Linked DNA regions of Celeribacter indicus. Each later gene encodes a partner of the first gene's protein in a complex. Links are inferred from orthologs where the notes say so. Each region holds a gene or a part of one and is shown in the gene's direction. Other genes may lie near its edges.

Region 1 (3,708 bases):
CACGTCCCGATCTGGGTGCTGACCCATCCCGACCTGCGCCATGTGCCGCGCGTCACGGAATTCATGCGCTTCATCGCCGGTCGCTTCACGGCGCGGCGGCGCTTCTACATGGGGCCCGACGCCTCCTCCGCCGATACGGTGACCCGCCCGGACGGCGCGAAATTCGAGGGCACGGTCTCCGAGGCGGCGGAATAGGCGCCCGGCGCCGGCCTCCGCAAGGATCCCGTTGCCGCCCTGTCGCGCAGCCCGATCGGCACGCGCCTTCCCCGCCGCTTCCCGGCAAACCGGGCGTCGCCCCGGCTTTCGCCCGGCCTGTCCGGCACCCCGGCGGCGTCTTGCCTCCGCGACGTCCTCCCGCCGTCCGGCGCGGTCCGGCCCGGCCCTGCCGCAAAATCGGGCGGGGGTGGGCGGGTTCCCGTTCCGTTCTCATTTTCCTGTTGGATCGGCGCAGGCGCTCGACTAGATAGGAACTGCCGGGACCGGGGCGGCCCCGGCCCGCAGACAAGGGGTGGTCCAGAATGGCCGAGCTGAAATTCATCGAGGTGCGCGGCGCGCGCGAGCACAACCTGAAGGGCGTGGATGTGGACATCCCGCGCGACGAGCTTGTGGTCATCACCGGCCTGTCGGGGTCGGGCAAGTCCTCGCTCGCCTTCGACACGATCTATGCCGAGGGCCAGCGCCGCTATGTCGAGAGCCTCTCGGCCTACGCCCGCCAGTTCCTCGACATGATGGGCAAGCCGGACGTGGACCACATTTCCGGCCTCAGCCCCGCCATCTCCATCGAACAGAAGACCACCTCGAAGAACCCGCGCTCGACCGTCGGAACGGTGACGGAGATCTACGATTACCTGCGCCTGCTCTTCGCCCGCGCCGGCACGCCGTATTCCCCCGTGACCGGGCTGCCGATCGAGGCGCAGCAGGTGCAGGACATGGTGGACATCACCATGCGGCTGCCGGAGGGGACGCGCGGCTACCTGCTCGCCCCCATCGTGCGCGACCGCAAGGGCGAATATCGCAAGGAATTCCTCGAGCTGCGCAAGCAGGGCTTCCAGCGGGTGAAGGTGAACGGCGCCTTCTACGAGCTCGACGAACCGCCCACGCTCGACAAGAAGTTCCGCCACAACATCGACGTGGTGGTGGACCGCATCGTGGTGCGCGAGGGGCTCGAGACGCGGCTCGCCGACAGCCTGCGCACCGCGCTCGACCTTGCCGACGGCATCGCCATCCTCGAGACCGCGCCGCGCGAGGGGGAGGGGGAGCCGGAGCGCATCACGTTTTCGGAAAACTTCGCCTGTCCGGTGTCGGGCTTCACCATCCCGGAGATCGAGCCGCGGCTCTTTTCCTTCAACGCGCCCTTCGGGGCCTGTCCGCATTGCGACGGGCTCGGGGTCGAGCTGTTCTTCGACGAACGCCTCGTGGTCCCGGATGCGGCGCTGAAGATCGCGGACGGGGCCATCGCGCCCTGGCGCAAGGGCAAGACGCCCTATTTCCTCCAGACCATCGAGGCGCTGGCGAAACATTATGGGTTCAAGGTCTCGACGCCGTGGAACAAGCTGCCGGAAAAGGTGCAGAAGGTGTTCCTCCACGGCTCCGGGCCGGAGGAGATCAAATTCCGCTACGACGACGGCGGCCGCGTCTACGAGGTCACGCGCAGTTTCGAGGGGGTGATCCCCAACATGGAGCGCCGCTATCGCGAGACCGATTCGAGCTGGGTGCGCGAGGAATTCGAGCGCTACCAGAACAACCGCCCCTGCGGCCATTGCCACGGCTATCGCCTGCGGCCGGAGGCGCTGGCGGTGAAGATCGGCTCTGCCGAAGGCGGAGAGGACAGCCTGCTGCATGTCGGTCAGGTGGTGGAGAAGTCGATCCGGGAAGCCTATGCCTGGACGCTCGGCGTGATGGACAGCCTGACGCCGCAGAAACAGGAGATCGCCCGCGCCATCGTCAAGGAGATCCGCGAACGCCTCGGGTTCCTCAACAACGTCGGCCTCGAATACCTGACGATGAGCCGCAACGCGGGCACGCTTTCAGGCGGGGAGAGCCAGCGCATCCGGCTCGCCTCCCAGATCGGCAGCGGCTTGCAGGGCGTGCTCTACGTGCTCGATGAACCCTCCATCGGGCTGCACCAGCGTGACAACGACCGGCTGATCGGGACGCTGAAGAACCTGCGCGACCAGGGCAACACGGTGATCGTGGTCGAGCATGACGAGGACATGATCCGCGAAAGCGATTACGTCTTCGACCTCGGCCCCGGCGCGGGTGTGCATGGCGGCGTCGTGGTCGCGCGCGGCACGCCGGGAGAGATCGAGGCCGATCCTGCCTCCCTCACCGGGCAGTACCTCGCCGGCACGCGGGAGATCGCGGTGCCCGCCGAACGCCGCGCGGGCAATGGCAAGGTGCTGACCGTGGTGGGGGCGACCGGCAACAACCTCAAGACCGTGACGGCGGAATTCCCGCTCGGGAAATTCGTGGCGGTGACCGGGGTATCGGGCGGCGGCAAGTCTACGCTGACCATCGAGACGCTGTACAAGAACGCCGCGATGAAGCTGAACGGCGCGCGGGAGACGCCCGCGCCCTGCGAGACGATCCGCGGCTTCGAACATCTCGACAAGGTGATCGACATCGACCAGCGCCCGATCGGGCGCACGCCGCGCTCGAACCCCGCGACCTATACCGGCGCCTTCACCCCGATCCGCGACTGGTTCGCCGGCCTGCCGGAGGCGAAGGCGCGGGGCTACAAGCCGGGGCGGTTCAGCTTCAACGTCAAGGGCGGGCGCTGCGAGGCCTGTCAGGGCGATGGCGTGATCAAGATCGAGATGCATTTCCTGCCCGACGTCTATGTGGAATGCGAGACCTGCAAGGGCAAGCGCTACAATCGCGAGACCCTGGAAATCCAGTTCAAGGGCAAGAGCATAGCCGACGTTCTTGATATGACGGTCGAAGATGCGCAGGAGTTCTTCAAGGCGGTGCCCTCGATCCGCGAGAAGATGGATGCGCTGATGCGCGTGGGCCTCGGCTATATCAAGGTCGGGCAGCAGGCGACGACGCTGTCGGGCGGGGAGGCGCAGCGGGTGAAGCTGTCCAAGGAGCTGTCGAAACGCTCCACGGGGCGCACGCTCTACATCCTCGACGAGCCCACCACCGGCCTGCATTTCGAGGATGTGCGCAAGCTGCTCGAGGTGCTGCACGAGCTGGTCGAGCAGGGCAACACGGTCGTGGTGATCGAGCACAATCTCGACGTGATCAAGACCGCCGATCATATCATCGACATCGGGCCGGAGGGCGGCGACGGCGGCGGGCGGATCGTGGCGACCGGCACGCCGGAGGATGTCGCGGCGGTGGAGGCGAGCCATACCGGACGCTACCTGCGCCCGATGCTCGAGAAGGCCGCGCAACGCCGGGCGGCGGAGTGAGCGCGCGTCCGAAGCTCGCGGTGCTCGCCGTCTGCCGCGCAGGCGATCGGCTGTTGCTGGTGCGCCGGGCCAACCCGCCCGACGCCGGGCTCTGGGGCTTTCCGGGCGGCCATGTCGAATGGGGCGAGCCGCTGGCGCGCGCCGCCGAGCGTGAGCTGTCGGAGGAAACCGGCGTGCGCGGCGCGGCGGGCGGCATCCTCGACCATGTGGAGGTGATCGCGCGGGAGGAGGAGGGGCGGGTGACGCATCATTTCCTTCTCGTCGCCGTCGCCTGCCGCTATCTTGACGGAACGGT
Region 2 (4,366 bases), 910 kb from region 1 along the record:
GGGGTGGCATGGATTTTGTGGCGCTTCAAGGGTAGGAATCGCCGCGCCCCGGTCCTATTGATGACGCAGGACGCACAAACGCCGCCGCGCAAGAGCAGAGCGGGCTCACACCCGCCGGGAAAGAACGACGACCGTGGATTTCTACGCAACCCTTTTCGAACTCATCGACATGCGGTCCTTTTCCAACCTGTGGTACTGGATCGCGCTCGCGGTGCTGTGGTCGACCGCCTCCCATTTCGTCCTCGGCGTGCCCTTCGATCTCGCGCAGAAGGCGCGGCGGCAGGGGGGCGAGCGCATGGAGGAACTCGAGGCGATGGTGCGAATCAACATCGGGCGCCTGCTGAACATCGCGGAGGTCTCCGGCCTCCTGATCACCGCCCTCGTCGCGACCGTCATCACCGTGCTCGGCGTGACCGGCTTCGTCTACGGGGCGGAATTCTCGCAGGCGGTCTTCCTGATGGCGTTTCCGATGACGCTGGTCGCGTTGCTCAACCTGCGCACGGCGCGGCGGATCGCGGCACAGGCGCCGCGGGGAGAGGCCCTTGTCGCACTCCTGCGCCGCCACAGACTCTTCGTCCAGATCATCGGCATGCTGTCGATCTTCGTCACCGCCATGTGGGGCATGTATCAGAATATCGCAACCGGCCCGCTGGGCGGGTAAGGGGGCCGGAGTGACGGAACATATCAAGATCGGGGGAGCGCCCGAGGGGTTCGACGCCTTTCTTCTTGCGCGCGAGGTGGCGCGGGCGGCGGGTCCGGTCGTCCATGTCGCGCGCGACGACAAGCGGCTCGCGGCGCTGCGCGAGGCGTTGCGCTTCTTCGCGCCGGACCTGCCGGTGATCGACTTCCCGGCCTGGGACTGCCTGCCCTATGACCGGATTTCGCCCCATGCCGATATCTCCGCGGCGCGGATGGCGACGCTCGCGGCGCTCGTCCATGGCGCGCTGCCGAAACGCTTCGTCCTGCTCACGACGCTTTCGGCGGCGATGCAGCGCGTTCCCGCGCGGGAGACGCTGGCGGAGGCCGCCTTCGGGCTGCGCAAGGGGCAGCGGGTCAACGAGCGGCAGCTGCGGGACTTCTTCGTGCGCATGGGCTTCACCCAGGCGCCGACGGTGGTCGAGCACGGGGACTATGCGATCAGGGGCGGCATCATCGACGTGTTTCCGCCGGGGCATGAATTGCCGGTGAGGCTCGATTTCTTCGGCGATGAACTCGACGGCCTGCGCCGTTTCGATCCGGGCAGCCAGAAGACGGTGGACAGCCTTACGGAGATCACCTTCACCCCGGTGTCGGAGGTGATCCTCGACGAGGCTGCGATCACGCGCTTCCGGCAGAATTACCGCATCGAATTCGGGGCCGCGGGCAGCGACGATCCACTCTACGAGGCGGTCTCCGCCGGCAAGAAGCACGCCGGGATCGAGCATTGGCTACCCTATTTCCACGACCGCCTGGAAACCCTGTTCGACTACCTGCCGGAATCCGTGATTTCCCTTGACGATCAATCGACTGCCGCGCGTCTTTCGCGCTGGGAAGGCATCGTCGACCAATATGAGACGCGGCGTATCGCGCTCACCCAGAAGGGCCGGCTCGACAGCGTCTACAAGCCCTGTCCGCCGGGACTTCTCTACCTCGACGACGCGGCCTGGGAGGCGGCGGTGGCCGGGCGGCGCGTGCTGCATTTCCACCCGCTCGCGCAGGCCACGGGGCCGGGCGTCATCGACGCCGGCGGGCGGATCGGGCGCAATTTCGCGCCCGAGCGCCAGATGGAGGGCATCAATCTTTTCGAGGAGCTGGCGGATCACGTCGAAAAACGGCGCAAGCAGGGGCAGGTGGTGATCGCCTCCTGGTCCGAGGGCGCGCGCGAACGGCTGAAATCGCTGCTCGAGGATCAGGATCTGAGCGGGCTGAACGAGATCGGGGACTGGCGCGACGTGCCGGAAGGCACGGGCGGCGTCTACCTGTCGGTCTGGGCGCTCGAACAGGGGTTCGAGGCGCCGGTGGGCGGCGGCCATTCGGTCACGGTGATCTCCGAACAGGACGTGCTGGGCGACCGGCTGGTGCGCCGTCCGGGGCGCCGCAAGCGGGCGGAGTACTTCCTCACCGAATATTCCACGCTCACCCCCGGCGATCTGATCGTCCATGTCGATCACGGCGTCGGCATCTTTCGCGGGCTGGAGGTGGTCACGGCGGCGGGCGCGGCGCATGAATGCCTCCTGCTCGAATATGCGGGCGGCGACCGGCTTTACCTGCCGGTCGAGAACATCGAGCTTCTGAGCCGCTACGGCCATGAGGAGGGGCTTCTCGACAAGCTCGGCGGCGGCGCCTGGCAGGCCAAGAAGGCGCGGATGAAGGAACGTGTCCGCGAGGTGGCCGAGAAGCTCATGCGCATCGCCGCCGAACGGCATATCCGCAAGGCGCCGATCATGGAGCCGCCCGCCGACATGTGGGAGGCCTTCTGCGCGCGCTTCCCCTACAGCGAGACCGAGGATCAGCTTCGCGCGATCGAGGACGTGCTCGACGACCTCGAGGCCGGCCGGCCGATGGACCGGCTGATCTGCGGCGACGTGGGTTTCGGCAAGACCGAGGTGGCGATGCGCGCGGCTTTCGTCGCGGCGATGTCGGGCGCGCAGGTGGCGGTGATCGCGCCGACGACGCTGCTCGCGCGGCAGCATTTCCGCTCCTTCGCCGACCGGTTCCGCGGCTTTCCCCTCAACGTCCGGCCGATGTCCCGCTTCGTCTCCGCGCGCGACATGGCGAAGACGCGCGAGGAACTGGCCGACGGGACGGTGGATATCGTCGTGGGCACCCATGCGCTTCTGGCGAAATCGGTGAAATTCGCCAATCTCGGCCTGCTGATCGTGGACGAGGAACAGCGCTTCGGCGTGACCCACAAGGAACAGCTCAAATCGCTGCGCTCCAATATCCACGTGCTCACGCTCTCGGCAACGCCGATCCCGCGCACGCTCCAGATGTCGCTCACCGGGGTGCGCGACCTGTCGATCATCGGCACGCCGCCCGTGGACCGGCTGTCGATCCGCACCTATGTGAGCGAGTTCGACACGGTGACGATCCGCGAGGCGCTCTTGCGCGAACATTATCGCGGCGGGCAGAGTTTCTTTGTCGTGCCGCGCGTCTCCGACATTCCCGAGATCGAGGAGTTCCTGCGCGATCAGGTGCCCGAGGTCTCCGTCGTCGTCGCCCATGGCCAGATGGCGGCGGGCGAGCTCGACGAGCGGATGAATGCCTTCTACGACGGCAAGTATGACGTGCTTCTGGCCACGACGATCATCGAGAGCGGCATCGACATTCCGACCGCGAACACGATGGTCGTGCACCGCGCCGACATGTACGGTCTCGCACAGCTCTACCAGATCCGCGGCCGGGTCGGCCGGTCGAAATCGCGCGCCTATTGCTACCTCACGACGAAACCCCGCGCACCGCTCACGCCGCAGGCGGAGAAACGGCTGCGCGTGCTGGGCTCGCTCGACACGCTCGGCGCGGGTTTCACCCTCGCAAGCCAGGATCTCGACATTCGCGGGGCGGGCAATCTCGTGGGCGAGGAGCAGTCCGGCCATGTGCGCGAGGTGGGGTTCGAGCTTTACCAGTCGATGCTCGAGGACGCGATCGCGCGGATCCGCTCGGGCGAGGAACAGGTGAGCCTCGAGGACGGGCAATGGGCGCCGCAGATCAATCTCGGCGTGCCGGTGCTGATCCCCGAGGAGTACGTTCCCGATCTCGACGTGCGGCTCGGGCTTTATCGCCGGCTTTCGGGGCTGAAGACGAAGGTGGAGCTCGAAGGCTTCGCCGCCGAGCTGATCGACCGTTTCGGCAAGTTGCCGAAGGAGGTCAACACCCTGCTGCTCGTCGTGCGGATCAAGGAGAAATGCCGCGAGGCCGGGATTGCGCGGCTTGACGGCGGGCCGAAGGGCGCGACGATCCAGTTCCACAACGACAAATACGCCAATCCCGCGGGGCTCGTGGAGTTCATCCACGGCCAGAAGGGTCAGGCGAAGGTGAAGGACAACAAGATCGTCATCCGCCGCGACTGGAGCCGCGATGCCGACAAGATCAAGGGCGCCTTTTCCATCGCGCAGGATCTGGCGAAGTTCGCGAAGGCCGCCCCGCAGAAGGCGAAGGGCTGAGCCTCAGCGGCGCTCGAGCCGGAACAGGAAGAGCGCGAGGCCGGAGCAGATCATGCCCGCCGTCACCACGGGGATCGCGGTGCCGTTGAACATCAGGCCGACCGGCGCCGCGATCAGGACCGATCCCATCGTGAAGGTCGCGCCGATCAGTGAATTGGCGAGGCCCGCGAGCCGGCCGAGCGGCGAGAGCGCGAGCGCGTTCAGGTTGCCGAAGGTCAGCGCGG

The links.
Region 2: the proteins of uvrA (region 1) and mfd are in contact, whole or in part, in a crystal structure (PDB 4DFC), measured with the Escherichia coli proteins. The link is inferred for Celeribacter indicus from one-to-one orthologs.

Annotation. Positions count from the first base shown.
Region 1 is NZ_CP004393.1:1,621,774-1,625,481, forward strand. Bases 212-3,613 are described here. They hold uvrA (excinuclease ABC subunit UvrA), read left to right. Parts: upstream 212-518; coding sequence 519-3,413; downstream 3,414-3,613. Other genes in these bases: P73_RS08200 (NUDIX hydrolase), read left to right, coding at 3,410-3,613. Also shown: P73_RS08190 (LysR family transcriptional regulator), read left to right, coding at 1-195; more of P73_RS08200, read left to right, coding at 3,614-3,708. UniProt on the Escherichia coli protein: The UvrABC repair system catalyzes the recognition and processing of DNA lesions. UvrA is an ATPase and a DNA-binding protein. A damage recognition complex composed of 2 UvrA and 2 UvrB subunits scans DNA for abnormalities.
Region 2 is NZ_CP004393.1:2,533,690-2,538,055, forward strand. Bases 283-4,342 are described here. They hold mfd (transcription-repair coupling factor), read left to right. Parts: upstream 283-671; coding sequence 672-4,142; downstream 4,143-4,342. Other genes in these bases: P73_RS12810 (hypothetical protein), read left to right, coding at 283-661; P73_RS12820 (multidrug effflux MFS transporter), read right to left, coding at 4,146-4,342. Outside these bases: more of P73_RS12810, read left to right, coding at 134-282; more of P73_RS12820, read right to left, coding at 4,343-4,366. UniProt on the Escherichia coli protein: Couples transcription and DNA repair by recognizing RNA polymerase (RNAP) stalled at DNA lesions. Mediates ATP-dependent release of RNAP and its truncated transcript from the DNA, and recruitment of nucleotide excision repair machinery to the damaged site.